Regions from separate parts of the Jeotgalibaca sp. MA1X17-3 genome, predicted to be linked through region 2. Evidence: a T-box and tRNA genes for the amino acid it is inferred to sense, from the RefSeq annotation. Region 2 holds a T-box; the other regions hold tRNA genes.

Region 1 (4,661 bases), 750 kb from region 2:
CTTCTCGTTAGAAATTAACTGCCCGTACCGCAAACCGACACAGGTAGTCGAGGAGAGAATCCTAAGGTGAGCGAGCGAACTCTCGTTAAGGAACTCGGCAAAATGACCCCGTAACTTCGGGAGAAGGGGTGCTGACCGAAAGGTCAGCCGCAGTGAATAGGCCCAAGCGACTGTTTATCAAAAACACAGGTCTCTGCAAAATCGAAAGATGACGTATAGGGGCTGACGCCTGCCCGGTGCTGGAAGGTTAAGAGGAGAGGTTAGCTTTCGAGCGAAGCTTCGAATTGAAGCCCCAGTAAACGGCGGCCGTAACTATAACGGTCCTAAGGTAGCGAAATTCCTTGTCGGGTAAGTTCCGACCCGCACGAAAGGCGTAACGATTTGGGCACTGTCTCAACGAGAGACTCGGTGAAATTATAGTACCAGTGAAGATGCTGGTTACCCGCGACAGGACGGAAAGACCCCATGGAGCTTTACTGCAGTTTGATATTGCGTGTTTGTGCCGTATGTACAGGATAGGTAGGAGCCAATGAAGCCGGGACGCTAGTCTCGGTCGAGGCGACGGTGGGATACTACCCTTGCGGCAGGAACACTCTAACCCGCGGCCCTTATCGGGCCGGGAGACAGTGTCAGACGGGCAGTTTGACTGGGGCGGTCGCCTCCTAAAGTGTAACGGAGGCGCCCAAAGGTTCCCTCAGAATGGTTGGAAATCATTCGTAGAGTGCAAAGGCAGAAGGGAGCTTGACTGCGAGACAGACAAGTCGAGCAGGGACGAAAGTCGGGCTTAGTGATCCGGTGGTTCCGTATGGAAGGGCCATCGCTCAACGGATAAAAGCTACCCTGGGGATAACAGGCTTATCTCCCCCAAGAGTTCACATCGACGGGGAGGTTTGGCACCTCGATGTCGGCTCATCGCATCCTGGGGCTGTAGTCGGTCCCAAGGGTTGGGCTGTTCGCCCATTAAAGCGGTACGCGAGCTGGGTTCAGAACGTCGTGAGACAGTTCGGTCCCTATCCGTCGCGGGCGTTGGAAATTTGAGAGGAGCTGTCCTTAGTACGAGAGGACCGGGATGGACACACCGCTGGTGTACCAGTTGTTCCGCCAGGAGCATCGCTGGGTAGCTATGTGTGGACGGGATAAACGCTGAAAGCATCTAAGCGTGAAGCCCCCCTCAAGATGAGATTTCCCATCACTTGAAGTGAGTAAGACCCCTGAGAGACGATCAGGTGGATAGGCGGGAAGTGGAAGTGCAGCGATGCATGGAGCGGACCCGTACTAATCGGTCGAGGACTTAACCAAAAACAGGCAGCGACGTAATGCGGTGCCTGGTCAACCTTTGTTTTTCATGTTGTGTATTCAGTTTTGAGGGAACAATGTTTCCTTAATCCCATAAAAATGTGCGGTGGCGATGGCTGGAAGGCCACACCTGTTCCCATCTCGAACACAGAAGTTAAGCTTCCAAGCGCCGATTGTAGTGAAGGGTTTCCCTTTGTGAGAGTAGGACGCTGCCGCGCATTTTATATTTTTCTATATACTAGGTTTCTCTATGGTAAGTTTAAAGTACCGTAGTAAAAAAATATGCTTGCAGTAATGAAAGAAATGCTGTATTATATTTAAGAACTCTTGTATTATGGAGGTTTAGCTCAGTTGGGAGAGCGTCTGCCTTACAAGCAGAATGTCAGCGGTTCGAGCCCGTTAACCTCCATTTTTTTATGAGTTATTAGCTCAGCTGGTAGAGCATCTGACTTTTAATCAGAGGGTCGCAGGTTCGAGCCCTGCATAACTCATTCCTTTTTGAATAAAAAAGGGTACGCGGGTGTGGCGGAATTGGCAGACGCACTAGATTTAGGATCTAGCGCCGCAAGGCGTGGGGGTTCAAGTCCCTTCACCCGCATTTTTAGCCGGCTTAGCTCAGTTGGTAGAGCATCTGATTTGTAATCAGAGGGTCGAGGGTTCAAATCCTTTAGCCGGCACCATGCGGAAGTAGTTCAGTGGTAGAACATCACCTTGCCAAGGTGGGGGTCGCGGGTTCGAACCCCGTCTTCCGCTTACATAGGCAGACTATCTGCTTTATGTAAAATAGAATAATGCCGGGGTGGCGGAATTGGCAGACGCACAGGACTTAAAATCCTGCGGTGAGTGATCACCGTATCGGTTCGATCCCGATTCTCGGCATTTTTTTTAAAAGCACCCATAGCTCAATTGGATAGAGTACTTGACTACGAATCAAGCGGTTGCAGGTTCGACTCCTGCTGGGTGCATTTTTTTACGGGAAATAGCTCAGCTTGGTAGAGCACTTGGTTTGGGACCAAGGGGTCGCAGGTTCGAATCCTGTTTTCCCGATACAATCATGAAATTTTGGTTGTTGAAATTTTGGCGGTGTAGCTCAGCTGGCTAGAGCGTCCGGTTCATACCCGGGAGGTCGGGGGTTCGATCCCCTTCGCCGCTATCTTTTAAATATACTCGAATCACTTATTTAAAGGTTTCTATATTTTACCGAGCTGGGACCTTTAGCTCAGTTGGTTAGAGCAGACGGCTCATAACCGTCCGGTCGCAGGTTCGAGTCCTGCAAGGTCCATTGCAGGAAAGTCCCTGTAAACTGGTTATTTATTTTTGATGGGGAAGTACTCAAGAGGCTGAAGAGGCGCCCCTGCTAAGGGTGTAGGTCGCTAACGCGGCGCGAGGGTTCAAATCCCTCCTTCTCCGTTTTGTTTTTTTAAATATAGCAAGGCCCGTTGGTCAAGCGGTTAAGACACCGCCCTTTCACGGCGGTATCACGGGTTCGATTCCCGTACGGGTCATCATGGAGGATTACCCAAGTCCGGCTGAAGGGAACGGTCTTGAAAACCGTCAGGTGTGTAAAAACACGCAAGGGTTCGAATCCCTTATCCTCCTTACTTTTTTAGTCTACTTAGACTGATGAAGAAAATATATACTTACTATTATCGCGGGGTAGAGCAGTTGGCAGCTCGTCGGGCTCATAACCCGGAGGTCACAGGTTCGAGTCCTGTCCCCGCAATTTTTCATTTTTTATTTTAAATATTATAGTTAATATTTAACGGTTCCGTGGTGTAGGGGTTAACATGCCTGCCTGTCACGCAGGAGATCGCGGGTTCAAATCCCGTCGGGACCGCCATGCGGGTGTAGTTTAGTGGTAAAACCACAGCCTTCCAAGCTGTCGTCGCGAGTTCGATTCTCGTCACCCGCTTTTTTTTATGGGCCTATAGCTCAGCTGGTTAGAGCGCACGCCTGATAAGCGTGAGGTCGATGGTTCGAGTCCATTTAGGCCCATTTATTTTTCGATTTTTATGGCCCGTTGGTCAAGCGGTTAAGACACCGCCCTTTCACGGCGGTATCACGGGTTCGATTCCCGTACGGGTCATTAACAAAATATTCAAAATTTTATAAGTTTATGAAATATAGTATATGTTAAATTGTTTTTGTGTAAACTTTACATGGGGGTTTAGCTCAGTTGGGAGAGCGTCTGCCTTACAAGCAGAATGTCAGCGGTTCGAGCCCGTTAACCCCCATAGGTTCCGTGGTGTAGGGGTTAACATGCCTGCCTGTCACGCAGGAGATCGCGGGTTCAAATCCCGTCGGGACCGTATTTTTTTATATTTTGGCTCGATAGCTCAGTTGGTAGAGCACTTGATTGAAGCTCAAGGTGTCGGCAGTTCGATTCTGTCTCGAGCCATTTTTAATAACGGAGGAGTAGCGAAGTGGCTAAACGCGGCGGACTGTAAATCCGCTCCCTCGGGTTCGGCAGTTCGAATCTGCCCTCCTCCATTCTTTTTGTCCTTAGGGGTATAGTTTAAAGGTAGAACAACGGTCTCCAAAACCGTTAGTGTGGGTTCAATTCCTGCTACCCCTGTTTTTCAAATTATGGCGGTTGTGGCGAAGTGGTTAACGCACCGGATTGTGGTTCCGGCACGCGTGGGTTCGATACCCATCAGCCGCCTTTTTTATTTTTTATATTATTAATTATCATTGGGGTATAGCCAAGTGGTAAGGCAACGGACTTTGACTCCGTTATTCGTTGGTTCGAACCCAGCTACCCCAGTTTGATTTCGGCGGTATAGCCAAGTGGTAAGGCAGAGGTCTGCAAAACCTTCATCACCGGTTCAAATCCGGTTACCGCCTTTCCTTGATAAGGATTGAAAATTTGCATAAAATATTGCCGGCGTGGCGGAACAGGCAGACGCGCTGGATTCAAAATCCAGTGCCCGCGAGGGCGTGCCGGTTCGACCCCGGCCGTCGGTATACAAATATAGTAAAAGAAGGCTCTTCGTCAAATCGTGTTGGTAACTACAAATCCGATGAAGAATGAGAGTCACATAATGAATGCTTTCCAACGAACCGTTGGAGAGCATTTTTTTATTTTTGAACGGTATTACAGGAAATTAAAATTCTAGTTTTGAACTTAGAAAAACTGCGAAATCCAAAGGCTATTCGTTTGATCACTTTAATTTTATTATTGATTCCTTCAATCGGTCCATTTGTGTAAGGATGTAAGAACGTATTTTCTACGTATGATTGATACTTTTTAAGAGTTCGCAGACTTGTTTTCATGTAGGAAGAAAGCCCCACTGGGGCTTCTTTTAAGATCTCTTGGAAAAGAACGAAATCTTTTTGATCAAAGGCAAATAAAAGATCTTGATAGA
Region 2 (4,661 bases):
TTGTTCCACATATCATTGTCATCAAAATATTTTTCAGTATTATTTGGATCACGATAGCTTAGACGGAAACGATAATCTGTAATATCGAAATCTTCATAAACCCCAAGCATCAATTCGATTACACGTTTAAACTCATCTTTGATTTGATCCGGACGTACAAATGCATGAGCATCATTCAAAGTCATTTCACGAACACGTTGCAGTCCAGATAGAGCACCACTCTTTTCATAACGGTGCATCATTCCTAATTCAGCGATTCGAATAGGTAATTCCCGATAACTGTGTATATCATTTTTGTAAACCATCATATGATGAGGGCAGTTCATTGGACGCAATACGAGTAATTCACCATCTCCCATATCCATCGGTGGAAACATATCTTCATGATAATGATCCCAATGTCCTGATTTCTTATAAAGCTCCACATCCGCCATAATAGGCGTATAGACATGCTGGTAACCTAAGCTAATCTCTTTATCAACAATATATCGTTCAATCGTACGACGAATGGTAGCTCCTTTAGGTAGCCAAATAGGTAACCCTTGTCCAACTGTCGAGTTCGTCATAAATAAGTCTAGTTCTTTTCCAAGTTTACGATGATCACGCTCTTTTGCTTCTTCTCGTATTTTTAAGAATTCAGCTAAATCTTTTTTGTTGAAGAAAGCTGTTCCATAGACACGTTGCATCATTTTATTATCTGAATTCCACGCCAGTATGCTCCTGCTAATGAAAGTAGTTTGAATACTTGAATACGGCCGGTTGTAGGAACATGGACACCACGACACAAATCAGTAAAGTCATCTTGCGTATATACAGTCAGAACTTCGTCTTCTGGTAAATCATTAATTAATTCAACTTTGTAAGGATCTTCTTTAAATAATTCTAATGCTTCCTCTCGTGTTACGGTTCCACGAACAATAGGATAATTAGCCTTTACAATATTCATCATTTCTTTTTCTACCAATGGAAGTTGTTCCTCAGTAAGTTGTTCAGATTTATCCGTATCATAGTAGAAACCAGTTGCGATAGCTGGACCTACTCCAAAATGAATTTCAGGGAAAAGTCGTTTTAAGGCATGTGCCATCAAGTGAGCGGTAGAGTGACGCAAGATTCCTAATGCATCCTCATGCTCTGGTGTAATAATTTCCAAATCACCATCTGTTTCTAACGCTTGATGATAATCGATCAATTCTCCATTAAATTTACCTGCTAAACCTTTTTTAGCTAGGCTTTTACTGATACTTTGTGCAATTTCTTGAACACTGCTACCTTTTTCAAAACTTTTCTTGTTTCCATCTGGAAATGTAATTTCTATTTCTGACATCGAATTCTCTACCCCTTTATTTTTTTATAAAAAAAATCCCATTTCTGAATACAATTGCATTCAGAAATGGGACGTAATGTACGTGGTTCCACCCAAAGTTTAGTCTTCTTTTTGATATATAAATCATCAAAAAAATTGACTCTCTTAGTCGCTATAACGGGCAGCCCGGACTTTTCTATTCCTTATATTCTTCAAAAAGTCTCTCAAAAGTGGTCCAATAAAAAGTACATTAGGATGTCTCAGCCGTCCATCCCTCTCTTTAAATGAAATCTTTTTATGGGTGTCTTTCTCATTGATTTGTTTTGTTTTTAATATAGCTATTAAACCATTAACGTGATCAAAAAGCAAGGATCACTCTTGTAAACGACGATTTTTCCCGGTCATTTTAACTTGTTTAGATAAATACAGAACGCGCTCCATTAACCTCTTTGCTTTAATCGGCTCATCTTCTCCACGATTCCCTACTCGGAAATGCTCTTCTAATTCTTTAAAATTAAGATTAGAAGAAAAGAAAGTAGGTAGCTCCTCTTGCATTCGATACTGTAAAATAACTCCTAATACTTCATCTCGTACCCAAGTAGAGTTAATATCTGCTCCAATATCATCTAGCATTAATACTTCTGCTTTTTTGATAACATCTAATTTTCCAGAAACGGAATTATCCGCTATGGAAGCTTTCATCTCTTGAGTGAAAGTAGGGTAATGCATCAAGGTTGTAAGATGTCCTCGAAGAGAAAGTTCATAGGCAATCGCACCTAGTAAGTATGTTTTCCCTACTCCAAAAGGTCCATAAAGATACATTCCACGGTGATGGGCATGGGGTTGATCGGCATAGCTTTCAATAAAATCAAATGCAAAGTCTAATACCTCCATACGATCACTCGTCTTTAAAAATTTATCCATCGTAGCAGAACGAACATCTTTGGGAACGTTAATCGATTGAATACGTCCACGTAACTCTCTTTCTTTTTCTTTCTTAATGGTTTCAGCGGTCGGTCGGTAAACTACATCGATATATCCAGCATTTAAAGCTAAATGAGGCTCATATCCAGGATTTTGACCGATTTTCCCTTGTTCCAATTTATTTTTCTCATTTAAAAATTCATATAATTTTGAATAACTATTTGAAATCATTTCTTGAGATAGGAGTTCTTGATGCTCATCAAAAAATGCTTGGATGGCTGGATCTGCATGAACCGACTCAATCATCTCTTGATATTGTTTACTAATTTTGGGATCACTCATATACTTTCGAAATCCCTTTCCAACATGGTCCATCATTTATCTCCTGCCTTTCCAGCATCTCTAAACTTCTTCAAGCGTTCATTTAATTTTTCTTGTACGTCATCTGGGAGTAACTCTTCTGAATGAACAGCATTTTCTCCCGTAGCCCATTCCGGTAGTTTCTCAATTTTTCGAACTACATTTTTACCATAATAAGTGGCAGTAGAACGTTTTTCTTGTCTACGTTCTGCACTAGCTATTTTCTCTCCAACAAATTGTTTTGATTTTTCAATCGCTTGTTCCGGTAGCTCCACATTAGATTGAGTCCAATCATTAGCAATTGCCTCCGCTACCCCTTTGCTCATTGTAGGTTTTTGTTGAATCACTAACATATAATAAATCAACATATTTAAAACAGCTGGACTAATACTATGTTCATCAAGAAGAACTTTTAATAGTTTCTTTTCATTAGCCGTTACCGTTCCTTTTTTCTGATTTTTTATATCAGTAATAAATTCAATCGGACTAAATCGTTCACTCATGCTAATTAACTTGATTTCTTTTTCTGTATACCCAGATTTTTTAAGTTCTGCTTTGCGGTCAACTGATTTTGATTTAGTTTTTTCAATTTCTTTTTCAACTTTATCTTGTACTTTATGACCGGAAGACCCTTTCCTACCATAAGCTTCTGCAACTTCATTCTCTAATTCTTTTCTATCTACAATGCCGGTCTCTAAATTAGTAGCACGAAGAACAAAGGATGAGATACCCATTTCATCAATTCCATACAAGGTATGCAGCACTGTAATTGTCTTCTTCAACTCTTTTGTGAGGGCTCCTTCGCTGAAATATTCTTTTTCTAGAAGTTGTTCTAAAAAAGAAAAATCAAAGGAATTTTCTTGAATTTGAGGTACGTTCCCTTGTTGAGAGCCAATCAATTGCAGACCACTTTCTGAATGATTCTGAGAAATTTCTCCCTGTTGTTGATAAGAGTTTTCTGAAAAATCATAGACACTTAAAAATGATTTCGTAATGTCTTTCAAGTTCTTTTGATTTCTTTTTTGAATACTAAATCGTTCTTGCAAGGCCAACAACTTTCTTTCCCCCACTCGATCGAGTAATAGGAGACGTAAAAGATCATCTTCAAAGAAGTGTTTGCTACTTACGGGAGGACAAGGTTCATAGACATACTCTTTGTCTGTGCCTTCTTGCATATAGGTCTTTAAAAGACCAATTCCTTCCAAACGAACCCTCGCTTGGTAAAATTCAGGAATTCCCATTCCCAGAAGAGAAAATAATTCCGAATGTAAATGTTCTCTACTACGTGATGTGTGTTCATCTACCTCGGAAAGAAGGGTCATATAAAGGCTATACGCATGAGAACCAATAATTGGTTGGTAGAGGAACGTTATTATTTTTTTGTCTATATCAGTAATAAAACAATTTTGTTGAATTAAGAAAGAGTCTTTTGGACTCAAACTTTTCCACGGATAACTCATTTCTAACGACCCTCTTCATTCAATGGTAAATCTTTTTCATTATTTTCTTTAGGAAGTTCTTTTTCTGGTTGTTCACCATTCATTTTCTTTTCCATATTTTTTAATTCTTCTAAAAACGTTTTTCGGTCTGAGAATTGACGGTATACACTAGCAAAACGAATATAAGCAACATCATCAATCATTGCCAACTTATCCATCACATATTCTCCGATTTCCATACTAGGAATCTCATTTTCTCCTAGAGCACGAATTTCTTTTTCTACTTGGGAAACGATATCTTCTAACTGCTCCAAAGCAATTGGACGCTTTTCTGAAGAACGAATTAAGCCACGTAACAATTTTTCTCGATTAAATTCTTCACGTGTTCCATTTTTTTTGATAACGAGGAGTGGCGTTTGTTCAATTCTCTCAAAGGTCGTAAACCGATGATGACATTTTTCGCATTCTCTTCTGCGCCGAATAGAATTACTTTCTTCCACCGGACGGCTGTCTACAACTTTTGAACCGTTGTACTGGCATTTAGGACATTGCATCTTTTCGACCCCTTTCTACATGGTTTTATTAACGTTAGTATAGCATATTTCCATGCCAAAAAAGTCTATTTCCTTGCTTAT
Region 3 (4,640 bases), 620 kb from region 2:
CATTGATTCACGTCCGGGAGTCAGACTACGAGTGATAAGATCCGTAGTCGAGAGGGAAACAGCCCAGACCACCAGCTAAGGTCCCCAAGTATCTGTTAAGTGGAAAAGGATGTGGGGTTGCTCAGACAACTAGGATGTTGGCTCAGAAGCAGCCATCATTTAAAGAGTGCGTAATAGCTCACTAGTCGAGTGACCCTGCGCCGAAAATTTACCGGGGCTAAACAGATCACCGAAGCTGTGGACAGAACCATTGATTCTGTGGTAGGAGAGCGTTCTAAGGGCGTTGAAGCGAGACCGTGAGGACTGGTGGAGCGCTTAGAAGTGAGAATGCCGGTATGAGTAACGAAAGACGGGTGAGAATCCCGTCCACCGAATGACTAAGGTTTCCTGGGGAAGGCTCGTCCTCCCAGGGTTAGTCGGGACCTAAGCCGAGGCCGATAGGCGTAGGCGATGGACAACAGGTTGAGATTCCTGTACCAGTTGATTTTGTTTGAACAATGGAGGGACGCAGGAGGCAACGGAATGCGCGCTGATGGATATGCGCGCCCAAGCAACAAGTCTGGGAAGGAGTCAAATGCTTCTACCCGCGAAGGATGAGTTGTGATGGGGAGGGAAATTAAGTACCGAAGTTCCCGCAGTCACACTGCCAAGAAAAGCTTCTCGTTAGAAATCAACTGCCCGTACCGCAAACCGACACAGGTAGTCGAGGAGAGAATCCTAAGGTGAGCGAGCGAACTCTCGTTAAGGAACTCGGCAAAATGACCCCGTAACTTCGGGAGAAGGGGTGCTGACCGAAAGGTCAGCCGCAGTGAATAGGCCCAAGCGACTGTTTATCAAAAACACAGGTCTCTGCAAAATCGAAAGATGACGTATAGGGGCTGACGCCTGCCCGGTGCTGGAAGGTTAAGAGGAGAGGTTAGCTTTCGGGCGAAGCTTCGAATTGAAGCCCCAGTAAACGGCGGCCGTAACTATAACGGTCCTAAGGTAGCGAAATTCCTTGTCGGGTAAGTTCCGACCCGCACGAAAGGCGTAACGATTTGGGCACTGTCTCAACGAGAGACTCGGTGAAATTATAGTACCAGTGAAGATGCTGGTTACCCGCGACAGGACGGAAAGACCCCATGGAGCTTTACTGCAGTTTGATATTGCGTGTTTGTGCCGTATGTACAGGATAGGTAGGAGCCAATGAAGCCGGGACGCTAGTCTCGGTCGAGGCGACGGTGGGATACTACCCTTGCGGCAGGAACACTCTAACCCGCGGCCCTTATCGGGCCGGGAGACAGTGTCAGACGGGCAGTTTGACTGGGGCGGTCGCCTCCTAAAGTGTAACGGAGGCGCCCAAAGGTTCCCTCAGAATGGTTGGAAATCATTCGTAGAGTGCAAAGGCAGAAGGGAGCTTGACTGCGAGACAGACAAGTCGAGCAGGGACGAAAGTCGGGCTTAGTGATCCGGTGGTTCCGTATGGAAGGGCCATCGCTCAACGGATAAAAGCTACCCTGGGGATAACAGGCTTATCTCCCCCAAGAGTTCACATCGACGGGGAGGTTTGGCACCTCGATGTCGGCTCATCGCATCCTGGGGCTGTAGTCGGTCCCAAGGGTTGGGCTGTTCGCCCATTAAAGCGGTACGCGAGCTGGGTTCAGAACGTCGTGAGACAGTTCGGTCCCTATCCGTCGCGGGCGTTGGAAATTTGAGAGGAGCTGTCCTTAGTACGAGAGGACCGGGATGGACACACCGCTGGTGTACCAGTTGTTCCGCCAGGAGCATCGCTGGGTAGCTATGTGTGGACGGGATAAACGCTGAAAGCATCTAAGCGTGAAGCCCCCCTCAAGATGAGATTTCCCATCACTTGAAGTGAGTAAGACCCCTGAGAGACGATCAGGTGGATAGGCGGGAAGTGGAAGTGCAGCGATGCATGGAGCGGACCCGTACTAATCGGTCGAGGACTTAACCAAAAACAGGCAGCGACGTAATGCGGTGCCTGGTCCGACTTTGTTTATCATGTTGTGTATTCAGTTTTGAGGGAACAATGTTTCCTTAACCCCATAAAAATGTGCGGTGGCGATGGCTGGAAGGCCACACCTGTTCCCATCTCGAACACAGAAGTTAAGCTTCCAAGCGCCGATTGTAGTGAAGGGTTTCCCTTTGTGAGAGTAGGACGCTGCCGCGCATTTTTATATTTTATGGAGGTTTAGCTCAGTTGGGAGAGCGTCTGCCTTACAAGCAGAATGTCAGCGGTTCGAGCCCGTTAACCTCCATTTGTTTTATGAGTTATTAGCTCAGTTGGTAGAGCATCTGACTTTTAATCAGAGGGTCGCAGGTTCGAGCCCTGCATAACTCATTTTTAGAATAACTATCTAACTAATAATCAGCGGGTGTGGCGGAATTGGCAGACGCACTAGATTTAGGATCTAGCGCCGCAAGGCGTGGGGGTTCAAGTCCCTTCACCCGCATTCTGAGCCGGCTTAGCTCAGTTGGTAGAGCATCTGATTTGTAATCAGAGGGTCGAGGGTTCAAATCCTTTAGCCGGCATCTCTGCGGAAGTAGTTCAGTGGTAGAACATCACCTTGCCAAGGTGGGGGTCGCGGGTTCGAACCCCGTCTTCCGCTTTTGATTTGAACTTCACAAAATATTAGGCACCCATAGCTCAATTGGATAGAGTACTTGACTACGAATCAAGCGGTTGCAGGTTCGACTCCTGCTGGGTGCATTCTTTAACGGGAAATAGCTCAGCTTGGTAGAGCACTTGGTTTGGGACCAAGGGGTCGCAGGTTCGAATCCTGTTTTCCCGATTGCAACAAAATATTATGTCATAAAATATAAAATACTATTATCGCGGGGTAGAGCAGTTGGCAGCTCGTCGGGCTCATAACCCGGAGGTCACAGGTTCGAGTCCTGTCCCCGCAATTTTTCATTTTTTACGGCTTGATAGCTCAGTTGGTAGAGCACTTGATTGAAGCTCAAGGTGTCGGCAGTTCGATTCTGTCTCAAGCCATTTGTATGGTATTTATTGCGGGTGTAGTTTAGTGGTAAAACTACAGCCTTCCAAGCTGTTATCGCGAGTTCGATTCTCGTCACCCGCTTTTTTAGGGGCCTATAGCTCAGCTGGTTAGAGCGCACGCCTGATAAGCGTGAGGTCGATGGTTCGAGTCCATTTAGGCCCATTTGAATAGTTTTTATTGGCCCGTTGGTCAAGCGGTTAAGACACCGCCCTTTCACGGCGGTATCACGGGTTCGATTCCCGTACGGGTCATTATTATATTATGGAGGATTACCCAAGTCCGGCTGAAGGGAACGGTCTTGAAAACCGTCAGGTGTGTAAAAACACGCAAGGGTTCGAATCCCTTATCCTCCTTACTTTTTAGTCTAAATAGACTGAAAAAATCATTACTATTATCGCGGGGTAGAGCAGTTGGCAGCTCGTCGGGCTCATAATCCGGAGGTCACAGGTTCGAGTCCTGTCCCCGCAATTTTTATTTTACATATATACAGGTTCCGTGGTGTAGGGGTTAACATGCCTGCCTGTCACGCAGGAGATCGCGGGTTCAAATCCCGTCGGAACCGCCATGCGGGTGTAGTTTAGTGGTAAAACTACAGCCTTCCAAGCTGTTATCGCGAGTTCGATTCTCGTCACCCGCTTCTAAAGATAAAAAAAGCTAAGACTTCAATGTCTTGGCTTTTTTTGTTTTAAATTACAGATGAAGATAGGATAATCCTTAAGAACAAAACCTATAGATTGTCCTTTTTTAAATGGAGATATTTAAAAGAACGCTATATAAAACGGTTATTAAACAAACAAAATTAGCTACATAAAGATCTGGTCTAAGCTTATTTCTCAGCTGCTTTACTGTTAAAGGAAATGAATAGATTAATAGAACACTAAAAAAAAGAATTTGCTTCCAAATAAGAACGTTTTGAATATTGAAGAGTATAAAAATGATTACAATCCCGATAATAAAGCTAATCATACTCAAAATGTTATTCTTTTCAATTAATAAATCTTGATAAGGTGAGTAGCTTTTCTTTATCTCTCGAGCAGCAAGAAGTTTTTCTTGTTGATTCAATGTAATGGGAATCATTAGGAAGAGAGTAGGGAGAAAGTAGGGAAGAATTTGAATGGAAATAAACTTTGTTTGAAGATAATAAGAAATTAGGCCAATTATAAATGTCTGAAAGAAAATTTGGAGCAACAAATAATATTCTGTATCTTCCATTTTGACTCCTTTATAAAAGGCTAAAATAATAAAGAAGCAGTAAAGAACAAGTAAAGCTGATATGATCCAGTTTGTGGCAACTAATAACAAAGTCAATAAAATAATTAAAATTGAATAAAAAATATAAGGAATAGATTTTGGTATGGATAAGTCACCACTTGAATTCTTAAAAAATGCAATTTCCATTGCTTTTATTAAGAGTAAAAAAAGATAAAGTAATAAAAAAGGATAAAATTGAAATGAAGCTTTTTTAGCACCGAGAAAAGTACCTACGAATAGAATAGCTAGTGGTGATAAAAGCCAAGAAACGAAAGGAATATTTGTGTACTTAAAGATTTTTTTACTGAGTTCTTCCATGTTAGACATCCTCTACAATCGTATTTAGCCTATCTTCCTTCATAATAGAAGACCCCCTAATCCTTGTCA

The links. The T-box of region 2 lies ahead of thrS (threonine--tRNA ligase). A T-box ahead of a tRNA ligase gene usually reads a tRNA of that ligase, here a tRNA-Thr.
Region 1: it has a tRNA-Thr gene. The T-box ahead of thrS (threonine--tRNA ligase) is inferred to sense a tRNA for this amino acid. The anticodon was not compared.
Region 3: it has a tRNA-Thr gene. The T-box ahead of thrS (threonine--tRNA ligase) is inferred to sense a tRNA for this amino acid. The anticodon was not compared.

Annotation. Positions count from the first base shown of each region.
Region 1 covers NZ_CP090983.1:196,250-200,910, reverse strand. Annotated here, with positions in the region: rRNA gene LZ578_RS01045 (23S ribosomal RNA) at 1-1,299, shown strand, start outside; rRNA gene rrf (5S ribosomal RNA) at 1,399-1,514, shown strand; tRNA gene LZ578_RS01035 (tRNA-Val) at 1,633-1,705, shown strand; tRNA gene LZ578_RS01030 (tRNA-Lys) at 1,715-1,787, shown strand; tRNA gene LZ578_RS01025 (tRNA-Leu) at 1,813-1,894, shown strand; tRNA gene LZ578_RS01020 (tRNA-Thr) at 1,901-1,976, shown strand; tRNA gene LZ578_RS01015 (tRNA-Gly) at 1,978-2,049, shown strand; tRNA gene LZ578_RS01010 (tRNA-Leu) at 2,090-2,175, shown strand; tRNA gene LZ578_RS01005 (tRNA-Arg) at 2,188-2,261, shown strand; tRNA gene LZ578_RS01000 (tRNA-Pro) at 2,270-2,343, shown strand; tRNA gene LZ578_RS00995 (tRNA-Met) at 2,376-2,449, shown strand; tRNA gene LZ578_RS00990 (tRNA-Ile) at 2,505-2,578, shown strand; tRNA gene LZ578_RS00985 (tRNA-Ser) at 2,619-2,706, shown strand; tRNA gene LZ578_RS00980 (tRNA-Glu) at 2,730-2,801, shown strand; tRNA gene LZ578_RS00975 (tRNA-Ser) at 2,806-2,895, shown strand; tRNA gene LZ578_RS00970 (tRNA-Met) at 2,947-3,019, shown strand; tRNA gene LZ578_RS00965 (tRNA-Asp) at 3,061-3,136, shown strand; tRNA gene LZ578_RS00960 (tRNA-Gly) at 3,138-3,208, shown strand; tRNA gene LZ578_RS00955 (tRNA-Ile) at 3,218-3,291, shown strand; tRNA gene LZ578_RS00950 (tRNA-Glu) at 3,311-3,382, shown strand; tRNA gene LZ578_RS00945 (tRNA-Val) at 3,458-3,530, shown strand; tRNA gene LZ578_RS00940 (tRNA-Asp) at 3,533-3,605, shown strand; tRNA gene LZ578_RS00935 (tRNA-Phe) at 3,622-3,694, shown strand; tRNA gene LZ578_RS00930 (tRNA-Tyr) at 3,706-3,786, shown strand; tRNA gene LZ578_RS00925 (tRNA-Trp) at 3,801-3,871, shown strand; tRNA gene LZ578_RS00920 (tRNA-His) at 3,886-3,958, shown strand; tRNA gene LZ578_RS00915 (tRNA-Gln) at 3,989-4,060, shown strand; tRNA gene LZ578_RS00910 (tRNA-Cys) at 4,070-4,140, shown strand; tRNA gene LZ578_RS00905 (tRNA-Leu) at 4,177-4,260, shown strand; gene LZ578_RS00900 (ISL3 family transposase) at 4,375-4,661, opposite strand, start outside.
Region 2 covers NZ_CP090983.1:1,842,164-1,846,824, forward strand. Annotated here, with positions in the region: partial or broken gene thrS (threonine--tRNA ligase) at 1-1,324, opposite strand, end outside; T-box leader at 1,389-1,626, opposite strand; gene dnaI (primosomal protein DnaI) at 1,676-2,602, opposite strand; gene LZ578_RS09260 (replication initiation and membrane attachment family protein) at 2,602-4,047, opposite strand; gene nrdR (transcriptional regulator NrdR) at 4,050-4,580, opposite strand; gene coaE (dephospho-CoA kinase) at 4,658-4,661, opposite strand, start outside.
Region 3 covers NZ_CP090983.1:1,225,403-1,230,042, forward strand. Annotated here, with positions in the region: rRNA gene LZ578_RS06095 (23S ribosomal RNA) at 1-1,955, shown strand, start outside; rRNA gene rrf (5S ribosomal RNA) at 2,055-2,170, shown strand; tRNA gene LZ578_RS06105 (tRNA-Val) at 2,186-2,258, shown strand; tRNA gene LZ578_RS06110 (tRNA-Lys) at 2,269-2,341, shown strand; tRNA gene LZ578_RS06115 (tRNA-Leu) at 2,372-2,453, shown strand; tRNA gene LZ578_RS06120 (tRNA-Thr) at 2,460-2,532, shown strand; tRNA gene LZ578_RS06125 (tRNA-Gly) at 2,538-2,609, shown strand; tRNA gene LZ578_RS06130 (tRNA-Arg) at 2,637-2,710, shown strand; tRNA gene LZ578_RS06135 (tRNA-Pro) at 2,719-2,792, shown strand; tRNA gene LZ578_RS06140 (tRNA-Met) at 2,835-2,907, shown strand; tRNA gene LZ578_RS06145 (tRNA-Phe) at 2,923-2,995, shown strand; tRNA gene LZ578_RS06150 (tRNA-Gly) at 3,013-3,083, shown strand; tRNA gene LZ578_RS06155 (tRNA-Ile) at 3,091-3,164, shown strand; tRNA gene LZ578_RS06160 (tRNA-Glu) at 3,182-3,253, shown strand; tRNA gene LZ578_RS06165 (tRNA-Ser) at 3,266-3,355, shown strand; tRNA gene LZ578_RS06170 (tRNA-Met) at 3,398-3,470, shown strand; tRNA gene LZ578_RS06175 (tRNA-Asp) at 3,492-3,567, shown strand; tRNA gene LZ578_RS06180 (tRNA-Gly) at 3,569-3,639, shown strand; gene LZ578_RS06185 (hypothetical protein) at 3,747-4,571, opposite strand.